DNA from 4 places in the Paenibacillus sp. FSL F4-0122 genome. Region 1 is predicted to be linked to each of the others. Evidence: riboswitches for the same ligand, from Rfam matches in the RefSeq annotation. Region 1 holds a riboswitch; each other region holds the start of a gene.
The links. A riboswitch is a leader RNA that binds a small molecule or an ion and turns the genes downstream of it on or off. The one in region 1 is predicted to bind cobalamin.
Positions count from the first base shown of each region.

Region 1 (3,158 bases):
GGAAGCTGCCATTTCTCTTGCTGCACCTTTAAGCGCTCAGCAAAAGGCAGACTGCGTTGGTCTGGTAGAGCTGCAAGTGCAAGCACTTGCTCCGCCACATCCTTACGGCCACGCTCAGGTAGTGCGCGGAACGCTGCAATAGCTTCACGACTAGCGGCCAGCGCTGCTTGAGAAGCTTCTCCTTTATCTGCGATGGCTGCTCCGAGCAGACTAAGCTCTTTAAGCTTCTCATCGGCAAAGGCTAACGCATTCTTAACTGTCGCCTTCAGCTTCACTTCACCTTGAACGGTGACTGGGACATGCAGCAGACTGCAAGAAGGCTGAAGAATAAGACGATCAAGCGGTACATGAACGCTGAGCTTTTCTACCAGTTGCAGCTTAGCGTCTAAATCGGAACGCCAAATGTTCCGTCCATCAATAATTCCGGCACCCAGCCATTTGTCCTTCGGCCAGCCAAGACGTTCGATGGAAGCCAGATTCGTTCCACCATCGTGCACAAAGTCAAGACCCAAGCCTTGAACAGGCAGCTCTAGCAGTGCCTCCAGCGGCTCAGCAGCTTCAAAATACGTCTGTAAAATAATATTCAAGCCCGGCACGGAGCCGGCAATGTCTGTGTATATCGAGTTAAGCAGTGTTAATTCTTCTTTACTTATGCCTGTAACAATCGCTGGCTCATCGATTTGTACCCAGCTTACCCCTTCTTGCTTCAGTTCCTGTAGCAGTTGAACATAGACTGGAACAAAACGTGCAGCAATCTTGGCGATATCTGCCGCTGCGTAACCTTTGGACAGCTTAAGGAAGGTATACAGACCTAAAAGTACCGGTTTACCTTCAATCCCTGCCTGCGATTTAGCAAAACGATAAGCCGCTAGAGGTTTGTTTTCAGTCAGGCGTGGTGTTTGTGTGCCGATCTCTGGAACGATATAGTGATAGTTCGTATTGAACCATTTGGTCATCTCGCAGGCAGTAGCCTCAGCATTACCACGGGCCATTGCAAAATAAAGATCAAGCCCGATGTCGCCGCCATCATACGCATACCGTGGAGGTACGATTCCAAACATAACAGCCGCATCCAACACATGATCATAAAATGTAAAATCATTTACCGGAATAAGCTCAATTCCTGCTTCTTGCTGGGTCTTCAAATGCTGCAGCTGGATTGCTGCCATTTCGGAGCGGAATTGCTCCTCATTTATTTTCCCCTGCCAGAATGCCTCCAGTGCCTTTTTCCATTCGCGGTTCTTTCCGATTCTCGGATATCCAAGATTGCTTACTTTTACCTTATTCGTCATTTCGATACACTCCCTCTTCAATCTCTTATTTCAAACTCCAAAACTACTTGCTTTCCTATAAAAAAGAGCGCCCTTCCCTAAAAAAGTCAAAGGGAAAGACGCCCATGATATACCCATGGTTAACGTCTAACACCTCCCTATCTTCCGTAGGTGAAGCAGTGCTGTTGAAACAGGCAGGTCTCCTGGCTAGCGGCGTCAACATCTTGAGCAGTCTTCCCAGCAGTAGTAAATTGCCAGTGACCTCTGTTGCTCGAGATTCTTCCGTTACAGTGGCGGGACCGCATCGGCTTCGAACCGAATTTCCCTATTAAGCCTACCGAATTACTATTTTCCGGTCAGCACCTGTCTCCGATATCATTCATCATTTGAGTGTCTTAATCTGATGTCATCATACGTGAAAGCCCCAGCAATCTGCAATAGATTACTGGGGCTTCTGTTATATCGATTCCTTATAACGGACTTAGAAAAATACGAAATATACTACAGCAGCAAGAATTATACGGTATATAGCAAACGGTAAGAGCTTGATACGATTGATCAGTTTTAAGAAGAAACGCATCGATAACAGCGCAAATAGGAAGGCACTAATAAAGCCTGCAATAAAAAACGGCAGCGCGTCCATGGTGAAATATTGCCAGTTCTTCATCAGTGACAACAGACTGGCACCTGCCATGATGGGTACTGCCATAATAAACGTAAAATCAGCAGCGGCACGATGGCTCATCCCGAGGATTACGCCACCAGAAATCGTCGAGCCCGAGCGTGAAAATCCAGGCCATAACGAAAAACACTGTACAAGACCTACACCAAGTGCCTGTTTGTATGTAATCTGATCTACACTCTCAGTTCTGATCTTCTTCGGCCCAAACAGATCCGCAATAATCATTAATATAGCCCCGATCACTAGACCAATTAACACCGTTGAGGTAGAGAATAAATGCTCATCAATATAATCATTAAACAGAACACCTAACATACCTGCAGGCACTAACCCTACCAGAACCTGTGTCAGCTTGAGGTGCCCCCCCTGCTCTAACTGCGGTAGCTTCTCTGTTACAGGGTCCAACTGCTTACGGCTGAAACGCCTTAAGCCCAACAGATCAATGAATCGATTTCTAAAAATCACAACAACCGCTAATATAGAACCCAGTTGAATAACTATTTTGAAGGTATTTGCCGTATATTGTCCAAATAACTCCTGTGATTTCAGCCACATATCATCAACAATAATCATATGACCCGTGGAGGATACTGGAGCAAATTCGGTTAAACCTTCAACAAGCCCCAAAATAATGGCTTTAATAATCGTTAATAGCTCCATGTGTTTCCCTCCTTTTTAATAGTCATTTCTATTATCAGTCCTCCACCCGCTTAGCCCTCAGTGTTCATTCTCCGGCTGCGTTTGCGGAAGTACAGAAACCCAAGAATAACTAATCCGCCAGCAATTAGTACATAGACCACATTGGAGTACACATCCATGTACATGGCAATGTCTTCCCAGGATTCGCCCAAAGCCGCGCCAATAAGCACAAGCAGCAAATTCCATCCCAATGTGCCAATCGTTGTGAAGATCATAAATACTCCAAATTTCATACCTGACATTCCCGCCGGAATCGAAATCAGACTGCGGACCAGCGGAACCATCCGACAAAACAATACAGTCCAATAGCCATATTTATCAAACCAGGCGTCAGCCTTGTGGATATCTTTTTTAGTAACGCGAATTAGACCCCCCCAGCGTTCAACCAGTTTCTCTAACCGGCTCACATCCAATAATCGGCCAATATAATAGAGAATTACTGCACCCAGTAGTGATCCAGCAGTGGCAGCAATGATTACACCAGGGATCGTTAAGCTCGTCGTAGT
Region 1 covers NZ_JBBODI010000001.1:4,409,083-4,412,240, reverse strand. The annotation lists gene metE (5-methyltetrahydropteroyltriglutamate--homocysteine S-methyltransferase) at 1-1,292, opposite strand, end outside; cobalamin riboswitch at 1,448-1,653, opposite strand; gene MHH49_RS18995 (undecaprenyl-diphosphate phosphatase) at 1,753-2,613, opposite strand; gene MHH49_RS18990 (DedA family protein) at 2,664-3,158, opposite strand, start outside.

Region 2 (3,158 bases), 3.2 Mb from region 1:
AGCTGCAACCGGGTTACCGCAAAGCGATTCTGAAGTATTTCCTGAGCAGTGATCGTGAAGCGTTCAAGAATCGGGAATTCCGAAAGAACTATGTCGCGGCAGCTCGGCCTGCTCTGCAAAATGTGTACAATGAAGCCCGCTCCCAACTGGCTTCCCCGCTGGCGCGCTGGATCAGCCGCAGCCGATTTCGACTCTTAATCTCCGGCTCCATTACGGGTATTCTGGTGATTATTGCAATTATCGTATTCAGTATGCTACGCCCGGATGATACGAAGACTGCTCTGCCGGGGACAAGCCCTGAGCCGACCCCTGTTCAGAGTGCAGGTAATGAGCTGCCTCCGGCTTCAGTATACTTGAAGGATCAGAGCGACGAAGGAGATAAGGGGAGCAGCATATTGGTGTTCACCTTCGCAAGTGCAGATGACTGTGTGCAGTTTCAACCGACTGAGATTAGTTTAATGTCTTCGTCTACAGAGATAGATAAAAGCTTTAAGGTCGCTGCTACGAATGGCACTTGTCCAGTGCCGTCAACGGATGGGACGGATGAGGGAAACGCCGCTGACGATTCAGATGCCGCTGGCACTACTGGAGGAACAGCAGAAGGTGCAGATGCTCCTAACGCAGTAGCTGATGCTTCTCCGTCTCCTACGCCTTCCTCTGATACTGAGGACAGCACTGGGTTGCCTTCCGCAACAGCTGTGACTGAAGGTGAACAACCATCCTATCAGGTTGAGGTTACATTGGAGCCTGGAGCGACAATTCTAGAGAAAAGTATGATCAAGGCCGGAAGATTTACATTGATCGTAGATCCCGACCCTAATATTCCACCAGCTTCTGATTCAAGTGCTGAACCCTCCTCAACTGCAAGTCCGGAAGGAACAGCCGAATAACAAGCTTTCTGAACAGCAATACCTACCGGCAGGTGGTGTATTGCTGTTCATTTTTTTGCTGCCCATACTAAGCTTTTCTATAGACATGCTATGTATTAATAGATATGATTATGGATGTCAAAATAAGATACTACATACTGGAAAAGGTGCAGACTCTATCAATCTAGTCGTCTGCTTAAAAGGGAAGTCCGGTGCAAGAGTCCGGCGCGGTCCCGCCACTGTATGTGCGGAGTTTTTCTTCTATAAGCCACTGCCCCGAAGGTAGGGTGGGAAGGTGAAGAACAGCGATGAAGCATCAGCCAGGAGACCTGCCTTTTTCGTGAGCGTTTCTATTCTTCGTGGGGTAAGAATGTGGAACATATACAGATGGACTGTTGGCAGGAAGCAAGCGCCTCAGCCTCGATTTGTAATCTTCCCTGACCGCCCTCCAAAGGGGCGGTCTTTATGTTATGCGTCTTATTCCCAGCAGTACCCATTCTTATACAGAAAGAGGTTAAACAATGAAGAAAATCATGTCTTCCAAGTTTGTAGCACTTGGGCTGGCCTTATTCATGGTCATTTCAATTCTAGGAACATCTCTTGCTCCGGCAGGACAAATATTTGCAGAAGCGAGCGCTGGCTCCGGTCTGGAAGCAACTGCTGCGGAGCGGATTAATGTTGCGGATGCGACTTATGCGGCTGCAGAATATCTCTTGAAAGGTGGCGTGCAATCGGATTGGCAAGCTATTGGATTAGCGCAAGCAGGATATAAGCTGCCAGCCAGTTACCATTCAGAGCTTGAGAAAAAAGTAAAGGATGCAGCTGGCAATTTCGCCAATGTAACCGATTATGCTCGAATCGTGCTCGCAGTGAGAGCGATTGGTGCAGATCCTACTAGCTTTGCTGGTAACGGAACGACTCCTGGCTATAATCTGATTGAGAAAATTTATAATAACAGCAAGCTCAGTGAACAGACGCTAAATAATCCGGTATATGCTTTACTTGCGCTGGATTCTGGTAAATATAATATCCCAAGTGACGCGAAATGGACGGCGGATAAGCTCCTTACGGAGATTCTCTCCAAACAGAATCCGGATGGGGGCTTTGCATTAACCTCAGGCGCAAGTGAGCCTGATATGACAGCGATAACCTTGACGGCTCTGGCGGCACATAAAAATAATCCCGAAGCCTACTTAGCAGGGCTACAAGCCGTAGCTTGGTTATCTGCAGCTCAAGATAGCCATGGGGGTTACGGTGACAGTGCTGAAAGTAGCGCACAAGCAATCCTTGGACTCACATCCTTCGGAGTTGATCCTAGTGGATTAGAATACACCAAAAACAAAGTGGATCTAATGGAGAACCTGCTTAGCTATCGTCTAGCTGATGGTAGCTTCACCCATAGCCGTGGTGGAAGCAGTGATGTTCTGGCGACAGAGCAAGGACTTCAGGCGCTGGTTGCGTATAATTTGCTGTATAAAGGAAGCAACAGTAAGCTATACGATTTTTCCAAATCCTCCGTTCAGAGCTCACTCATCTACGCTCCTGTAACGATTGAGGGACCACGGGCCACGTTGGCACAAGGGTACGCCTATGCTGGCAACGCACTTGGAGCGTTAGAGAAGCTGGCGCTTCAAACGAACTTGCCGATCACGAATCCTTCGGGCAGTTATGTGACTGGCATCGGAAGTATTGCTGCTGGAAGCTTTGGTGGTTATGACGGATGGATGTATGTTGTATCACGTGACGGAAAATGGATTAATCCCGATGTAGGCATGAGTGATTTTGTACTTAAAGATTCAGATCAGGTACTGGTTTATTATGCCGGAGATGACACTAAACTTGTGGATTCCGTTACCCTTTCCAAACAAAATCTTAAAGAGGGCGATTCTTTTACTGTCACTGTAACTAGTAAGACGTGGAAATGGGACGCTGCTACGAATACTTCCTCTCCTGTAACGGCAAAAGCTGCGGGTGTTCAGGTCCAAATTGGAGCTCACACGGTAACGACGAATGCTAAAGGTGAGGCCGTATTCTCAGGAAATGTGCCCGCAGGTGACTATACACTGTCTGTAACTGGCTACCGCGAAGGTAAAGCGCCAACGGTTGCTAAATATACAAAAGCTATAAAGGTAACTTCTAAGAATGTAACAGCTTCTCTTACCGTTGAAGGCCCGGAAGGATTGATTAGTGAAGGGACTTTAAAAGCCTCCAATGCTCTTGAAGCGTTGCAGCAACTAGGGTCTACCGATGATTTTAAAGTAGATATCACCAAATCGTCTTATGGCAACT
Region 2 covers NZ_JBBODI010000001.1:1,230,763-1,233,920, reverse strand. The annotation lists gene MHH49_RS05270 (GAP1-N2 domain-containing protein) at 1-890, shown strand, start outside; cobalamin riboswitch at 1,018-1,220, shown strand; gene MHH49_RS05265 (DUF4430 domain-containing protein) at 1,391-3,158, shown strand, end outside.
Region 2: it holds a riboswitch for cobalamin, as region 1 does, so the genes downstream of both, MHH49_RS05265 (DUF4430 domain-containing protein) here and metE (5-methyltetrahydropteroyltriglutamate--homocysteine S-methyltransferase) in region 1, are expected to answer to the same signal.

Region 3 (3,158 bases), 2.6 Mb from region 1:
AAAGGAGCTTCCAAGCTGATCTTCTGAGCAGCACCCAGATCGAAGTATACAGGGATGTGAAAAGAGTTCGTATAATATTCACGGTCGGTTACGCCCGGAATGGAACCCAGTACCTTGCGGTCAACTTTGGTGAATTTACCGGACAAACCTTCTGCTGGAGTTGCGAACAGGGTGATGTTAAGATCCAGTTCCTCACTTTTCCGATCGCAATAGTCCCGCATATGACGCACGATAGCCAGCGCCTTGGCATGAACTTCCATATCCTCGCCATGGTGTTTGCCGTACATAGCTTTCATACATTCCGCCATACCGATGAAGCCAAGAGACAGACTGCCATGCTTCAGCAGATCGCCTACAGTGTCATCAGGTGCAAGATGCTCGCCGCCTTCCCAGACGCCTTCTCGCATCATGAAATCGGAAGCTTTAGCTTTTTGTGCGGTTTGGATGTGGAAGCGATGAAGAAGTCCTTCCAGCGCAATATCCATGTAATGATTTAGATCTTCATAGAAGCCAGCTTCGTCTGCGATGGTACGTCTGCCTGTTACTGTGCCGTGTGCCAGACCTAGCCGAACCAGATTCAGTGTATTAAAGGAAAGGTTGCCCTTCCCAGAGCAATGATTACGCCCAAAACGGTCACCGAGCACTCGGGTTCGGCAGCCCATTGTAGCGAACTCCGTATCAGGATCACTTGGATCATAATACTGCAAGTTGAGCGGAGCGTCCAGATTAGCGAAGTTTGGATATAGTCTGCGCGCAGAACATTCAGCCGCTTTTAGGAACAGTTCATAGTTAGGATCGCCTTGCTGTTGATTGATTCCTTGCTTGCATTTGAAGATTTGAATCGGGAACACTGGTGTTTCTCCGCTGCCAAGTCCGTTCATAGTTGCGGTTAGCAGAGAACTGATCACAAGCTGACCTTCTGGTGAAGTACAAGTACCGTAGTTGATGCTGGTAAACGGTATTTGTCCACCGGATCGGCTGGACATGGTATTCAGATTATGTACCATACTTTCAGCCGCTTGCAGGGTTTCGATTTCGGTTTCCTTTAGTGCAAAACGGAACGCTCTTGGATATAACTCCGCCAGATCGGTCCGGCTCATCGTAATCTCGCCCAAAGATTCGTCAGCTTGTCCTTCTTCAAAATAATCCAGACCCTTGCGGAACAGCTTGGCGAAGGATTTGGTTACATAAGGTGCCAGATCGTAATCGAGTTTATTGGCGGATACACCACCATATTGAGCATTTTGCTGGGATTGGAAAATAATCGCTACCAGAGACATAGCTGTCATTATTGAGTTCGGAGGACGAACGCTGCCGTTGCCGGTATTGAAACCTTCACGGAGAAGTTTATCAAACGGGATAAAAATACAGTTCGTCGTTCCAATCGCGTATTGATCCAGATCATGCACATAGACGACATTGTCATCAATAGCCTGCACTAGCTGTGGCGGCATCGTAAAATTGCGGGCGTACCATTTTGAATATTCACTGCCGAACTTGCTCATTTTACCGGAGAAACTCTCTCCATTCAAATTGGCATTCTCGCGCAATAGGTCCATATCCCGACTGTCGATAATATCCCGGCCTAAATCAATGAGCTCTTCTAAAAGAACTTCCCGTGCATTTTCTACTCCATTAAATTGTCTCTCCAACAACGTCATTGTACAGCTCTCCTCTCAGTATAAAAGAAAAACATCTATCATCAAATCCATATATCCATAAGAAGTTGGACTGCTATAAGCAGTCGTATATTTGTTCAGATTACATAAAAAAAGCATCCCCTACCCGAGGATGGCAGAAAATGCCCGATGCGTTATGTAAATATCCACACGGATATTTGCAGAGGTCTCTACGTAGATGACCGCATGCGGACACCATCCCTGTTCCTCGCAGGCATCAATAGTTGGTGTCGTCGAAACAGGTAGGTCTCCTGGCTTCCGTGGGATCTCTCGGCGCCTTCCCAAGGGTGTTCCTAACCCTCAGTGGCATTTGCCGGGAGATGTGGATTCTCAAGCTTCCCAGAAGCTTAAGAAGGCCATCCGGTTACAGTGGCGGGACCGCAGCGGATTCTCACCGCGCTTCCCTATTAAGCTCTAAATCCGGTTAAGGATCAAAGCGCCTGTCTCCACTATATTTTGTTGTCGTTAGATAAAAATAACCCAAGATGTTGTGTTTGTAAACAGTTTTTTAGAAAACCCGCGCGGGGAGCGGGTTCTTTAAAAGTACTCCACAAATGATCCACAGGCTGTCCATAAGTAATCCACAATTGATCCACAGGGAGATGCGAAATGATTCATAAATTGTCCGAAAAGATGCCACAAAGAGTCCATAAATATAGTGCAGATGACCCTAGAATTTGCTCATGAGAAAATACTCTTAGCCCAAAGTCATATTTTGGAGTAATCAGAAGAAATAGAAGAGATAAGGGAGGATAATCTTGCTTAGTTTGTGACAGAGCGGTGGAATTGTTACAATGGAAGGAGACAGCTACTATAAAATTTCGAGGAGGTATTCTCATGCCTATTGCTGAAGTTACAGTTATTCCAATTGGAACAGGCAGCACCAGTCTTAGCAGCTATGTTGCGGATATGCAGCGGGTGCTGAAGACAGTAGAAGGGATTACTTATGAACTTACGTCCATGGGGACGATCATCGAAGGGCCTCTGCAACGCATTTTTGCTGCGGTAGAAGCTTTGCATGAGTCTCCTTTTGACGCAGGTGCAGAACGTGTCTCTACCTCACTTAAAATAGACGACCGCCGCGATAAACCCTCTACTAGCCGTGGAAAGTTAGAGTCTGTGGAGCGTAAGCTACAGGTGGATTAGCAGTTTAGAAGGGCGGAAAACAGGGAGAAATAGGCTTGCGTTTCTGGCTGGAAGTTGTATAATATTTTTTGTTTGACAGAAAAACAGCGTTAAGCTGGTGTAGCTCAGGGGTAGAGCAACGCACTCGTAATGCGTAGGCCGGGGGTTCAATTCCCTTCACCAGCATATCTAAGAATGGCGCAATGGCGCGGTTTTCCGGGATTCCGGGACCGTGCCATTTTTCATTAAATCCCCTGGCTTCTAACATTCTTCTAAAAGATAAGACATGGCGAAATCGCTAATGAAAACGGTATGACTAGTGGTCACTGTCGAGCAGATGGAAGGCGTGTCGCA
Region 3 covers NZ_JBBODI010000001.1:1,775,028-1,778,185, reverse strand. The annotation lists gene MHH49_RS07530 (anaerobic ribonucleoside triphosphate reductase) at 1-1,661, opposite strand, end outside; cobalamin riboswitch at 1,904-2,138, opposite strand; gene MHH49_RS07525 (MTH1187 family thiamine-binding protein) at 2,517-2,825, shown strand; tRNA gene MHH49_RS07520 (tRNA-Thr) at 2,919-2,990, shown strand.
Region 3: it holds a riboswitch for cobalamin, as region 1 does, so the genes downstream of both, MHH49_RS07530 (anaerobic ribonucleoside triphosphate reductase) here and metE (5-methyltetrahydropteroyltriglutamate--homocysteine S-methyltransferase) in region 1, are expected to answer to the same signal.

Region 4 (3,158 bases), 3.0 Mb from region 1:
AATAATATTCGGATCGTTTAGAGCCGTAATCGTCTTATAGAGATGATCCATTCTTGTTTGTGTAGGTGAAGACTCTAATGAAGGTAATACAAGTGGGCGGAGGTCGTTTTTCCCACCGGATTTCCGCACGATCTGATAGAAGGAGTTATTGAGTTCAGTAAGCATTTGCTCCATTTTTGCTTCGTCTGTGCTTCCACCATCGGTGAACCGAGGTTCATTTATGCTCTCGAACATCAGCTTATCGGATTTGTCCTTAAAGCGATCGGCAATTTGAGTCCAGGCTGCATTATAACGCGCCAGCGTTTCATCGTGTTTTTCTTCCATATGGCTTACCCATAGCCAGGAATCATGATGGACATTAATCATGACATAAAGCTTGGCGTCCAGTGCCCAGCCGACAACTTCTTCCACACGGTCGAGGTAGGCTTTTTCTAGGGTATAGTCTGGTGCCGCACCCATGTGAGTATCCCAGGTCACAGGAATCCGAATACTTTTATAGCCTTGAGCGGCGATCTTTTTAATAAGTTCTTGGGTCACACGAGGATTGCCCCAGGAGGTTTCGTCCTCACCTGTAGCATCTAAAGTATTACCGAGGTTCCATCCGGGCTGCATTTCGTCTACATAGGATTGGATCTTACTCTTTGGCGCTGCCTTAGCTTGTTGCTCATCCTTAGTTGCAGCTGCAGCCATGGATGAGAACAGAGAGAGCAGAAGAGCGGTGACAAGTGTCAATGATAAGAAGGATTTCTGGATTCGCGTAGTCATTGAATTCTCCTTTGTGAGATAAATTTAGGATGCTTGGACCTGGCTTTGACGCTGTACTTGATGGTTAGATGAACACGAACACCTCCACTGTTATTTTTGTAAACGCTTTCTGAATATACCCTAACATAGAATTCACTCAGCGAGTACCTTACTAATTTGTGGCAAATTCATATAAGAATTAGTGATTTAAATTAATTTTCCCCACAGTTGGATAAAGAAATTATTTAAATATCCCTACTCGTAGAAATTGGTTATTCAATAGGATTATCTCTAGCTGCCCGTTATACAAAAAAGAAATATAACATGACAAAAGCATATATATTAGATATGATGAAGCATGAAAATTTAAAATTAGAAATAGGTGCCAACTATGAATGTTGCGGAAGTACAATCATAGATTGGTTAAATGGAAAGCGGGTGTGAATCCCGCGCGGTCCCGCCGCTGTAAAAGAGGAGTCCTTGCAAAATGCCACTGGGAAACTGGGAAGGCAGCAAGGGTGATGATACTTGAGCCAGAATATCTGCCTTTTTCTGTTACACCATCAAACTCTACGATCGATAGAGAGGTGCTTGAATAGTGTTGGCCATCTATTATTGTGGTTCACTATCTTAACCTCTTGACGTTTATGTTGAGTGGTTTTTTTGTGGTTATAAGAAAGTTTATTCTGTTTTTTATCATAGGTATGAAGGGAAGGGTTATGGAAAAATGAAGAAAAATAAGTTTTTAGCGTGGTTACTCATTGTAGCTGTATTTATCACGACATTCTCTACAAGTGTTATCCCAGCTCAAGCAAATGGAGCAAGCTCTACTCTTAAAGGGTACGTAACTGTAGCCGTAGAGAAATTCACCGTAGGCCAAGGGTATATTAAGGAACCTATTAAAGTTCCGATTTATGAAGGCGATAATGGCGCATCTTTAATAACACGTGCGCTAGGAGATGGGAATTATAGATATTTAGGAAATATAGATAGTGGTTTTTATTTATCAGAAGTTAAAGATAGTGGCAGAAGCGAAGTCAATATTCCACAATATATTTTAGATATGATTTCAGCTGATGGGAATACAGTCGGCACTAAAGCAGACCCAGAGTGGTTAAGTCAGTTTGACTATACTTCCATGTCGGGTTGGATGTATGCAGTAAATAATGTGTTTCCTCCGTTTGGGATGACCGATTATAAGCCTCAAGACGGTGATATCATTCGAACTCAGTTCACCACTTATGGCTATGGTTCTGATCTTGGTGGCTGGGGAGAAATCCCCGTTCAACTTGCCAATAAGGATGCTTTAACTGCGGAAATCGCCGAGATTAACAGTGACCCTAATAAAGAAACTATTTTGGACAGACCAGTAGTACAATCGGCAGTTTATCAAGCCTATTCCGTGCTCGAAAATATGGCAAGCTCTCAAATAAGTGTAGATCATGCACTTGTAGGGCTTAACCATGCATTAGACATAGAACCCCCTGTTATTACTGTAAGTGGCATACAAGATAAACAGGAAGTATCTAATAAAGAAATAAGCTTCAAAGTAGCTGTCACAGACAATGTATATAGTGACATCATTCCAGAAGTGAAGCTGAATGGTGTTACTTTATCACCTGCGAATGGGGAGTACAAAGCTTCTCTGAATTCAGGCAGTAATGCAATTACTGTAACGGCTCTTGACGGAGCTGGAAACAAAACAAATGTAACTTATCAAGTTACTTACAAACTGGAAACTACAGTTGCCGTCAAACAACAGTTAGATAAAAGCCTTGCCTATATTCTAAACACTGTAAAGAATCCGTCGTTTGGAACAGGTAGTGGAGAATGGTCGATCCTTTCTCTGGCACGGGCGAACTATACAGTACCTAACGGTTATTACGATCTTTATTACAACAATGTAGCAACGAAAATAGCATCGATCATTAAAGAGGATGGAAAACTCGACGCCAATAAAAGCACAGAGAATTCCAGAGCGATTCTTGGGCTTACCTCTATCGGAAAAGATATCACAAATGTTGCGGGATATGATCTGAGAAAAGCACTCGCTGATTATCAATATATCCAAAAGCAAGGCAATAATGGTCCGATTTTTGCTCTGATTGCGCTAGATAGCCATAACTATGAGATCCCAGTAGTTGATGGAGTTACAGAACAGACCACAAGAGAAAAACTAGTTCAGTACATTTTAGATAAAGAGGTTAAAAAAGGTACAGCAGAAGCTGGTGGCTGGGCATTAGGCGTAACCAAAGCCGATGTCGATATGACTGCGATGGCGATGCAAGCTCTTGCACCTTATTATGCAACCCGAGATGATGTAAAAGCCGCCGTGGATCGGGCCATCCAATGGCTGTCCGATAACCAAAACAATCAAGGCGGATTTACAAGCTGGGGAAGCACTAGCAGCGAAA
Region 4 covers NZ_JBBODI010000001.1:1,419,673-1,422,830, reverse strand. The annotation lists gene MHH49_RS06020 (cellulase family glycosylhydrolase) at 1-765, opposite strand, end outside; cobalamin riboswitch at 1,108-1,308, shown strand; gene MHH49_RS06015 (S-layer homology domain-containing protein) at 1,472-3,158, shown strand, end outside.
Region 4: it holds a riboswitch for cobalamin, as region 1 does, so the genes downstream of both, MHH49_RS06015 (S-layer homology domain-containing protein) here and metE (5-methyltetrahydropteroyltriglutamate--homocysteine S-methyltransferase) in region 1, are expected to answer to the same signal.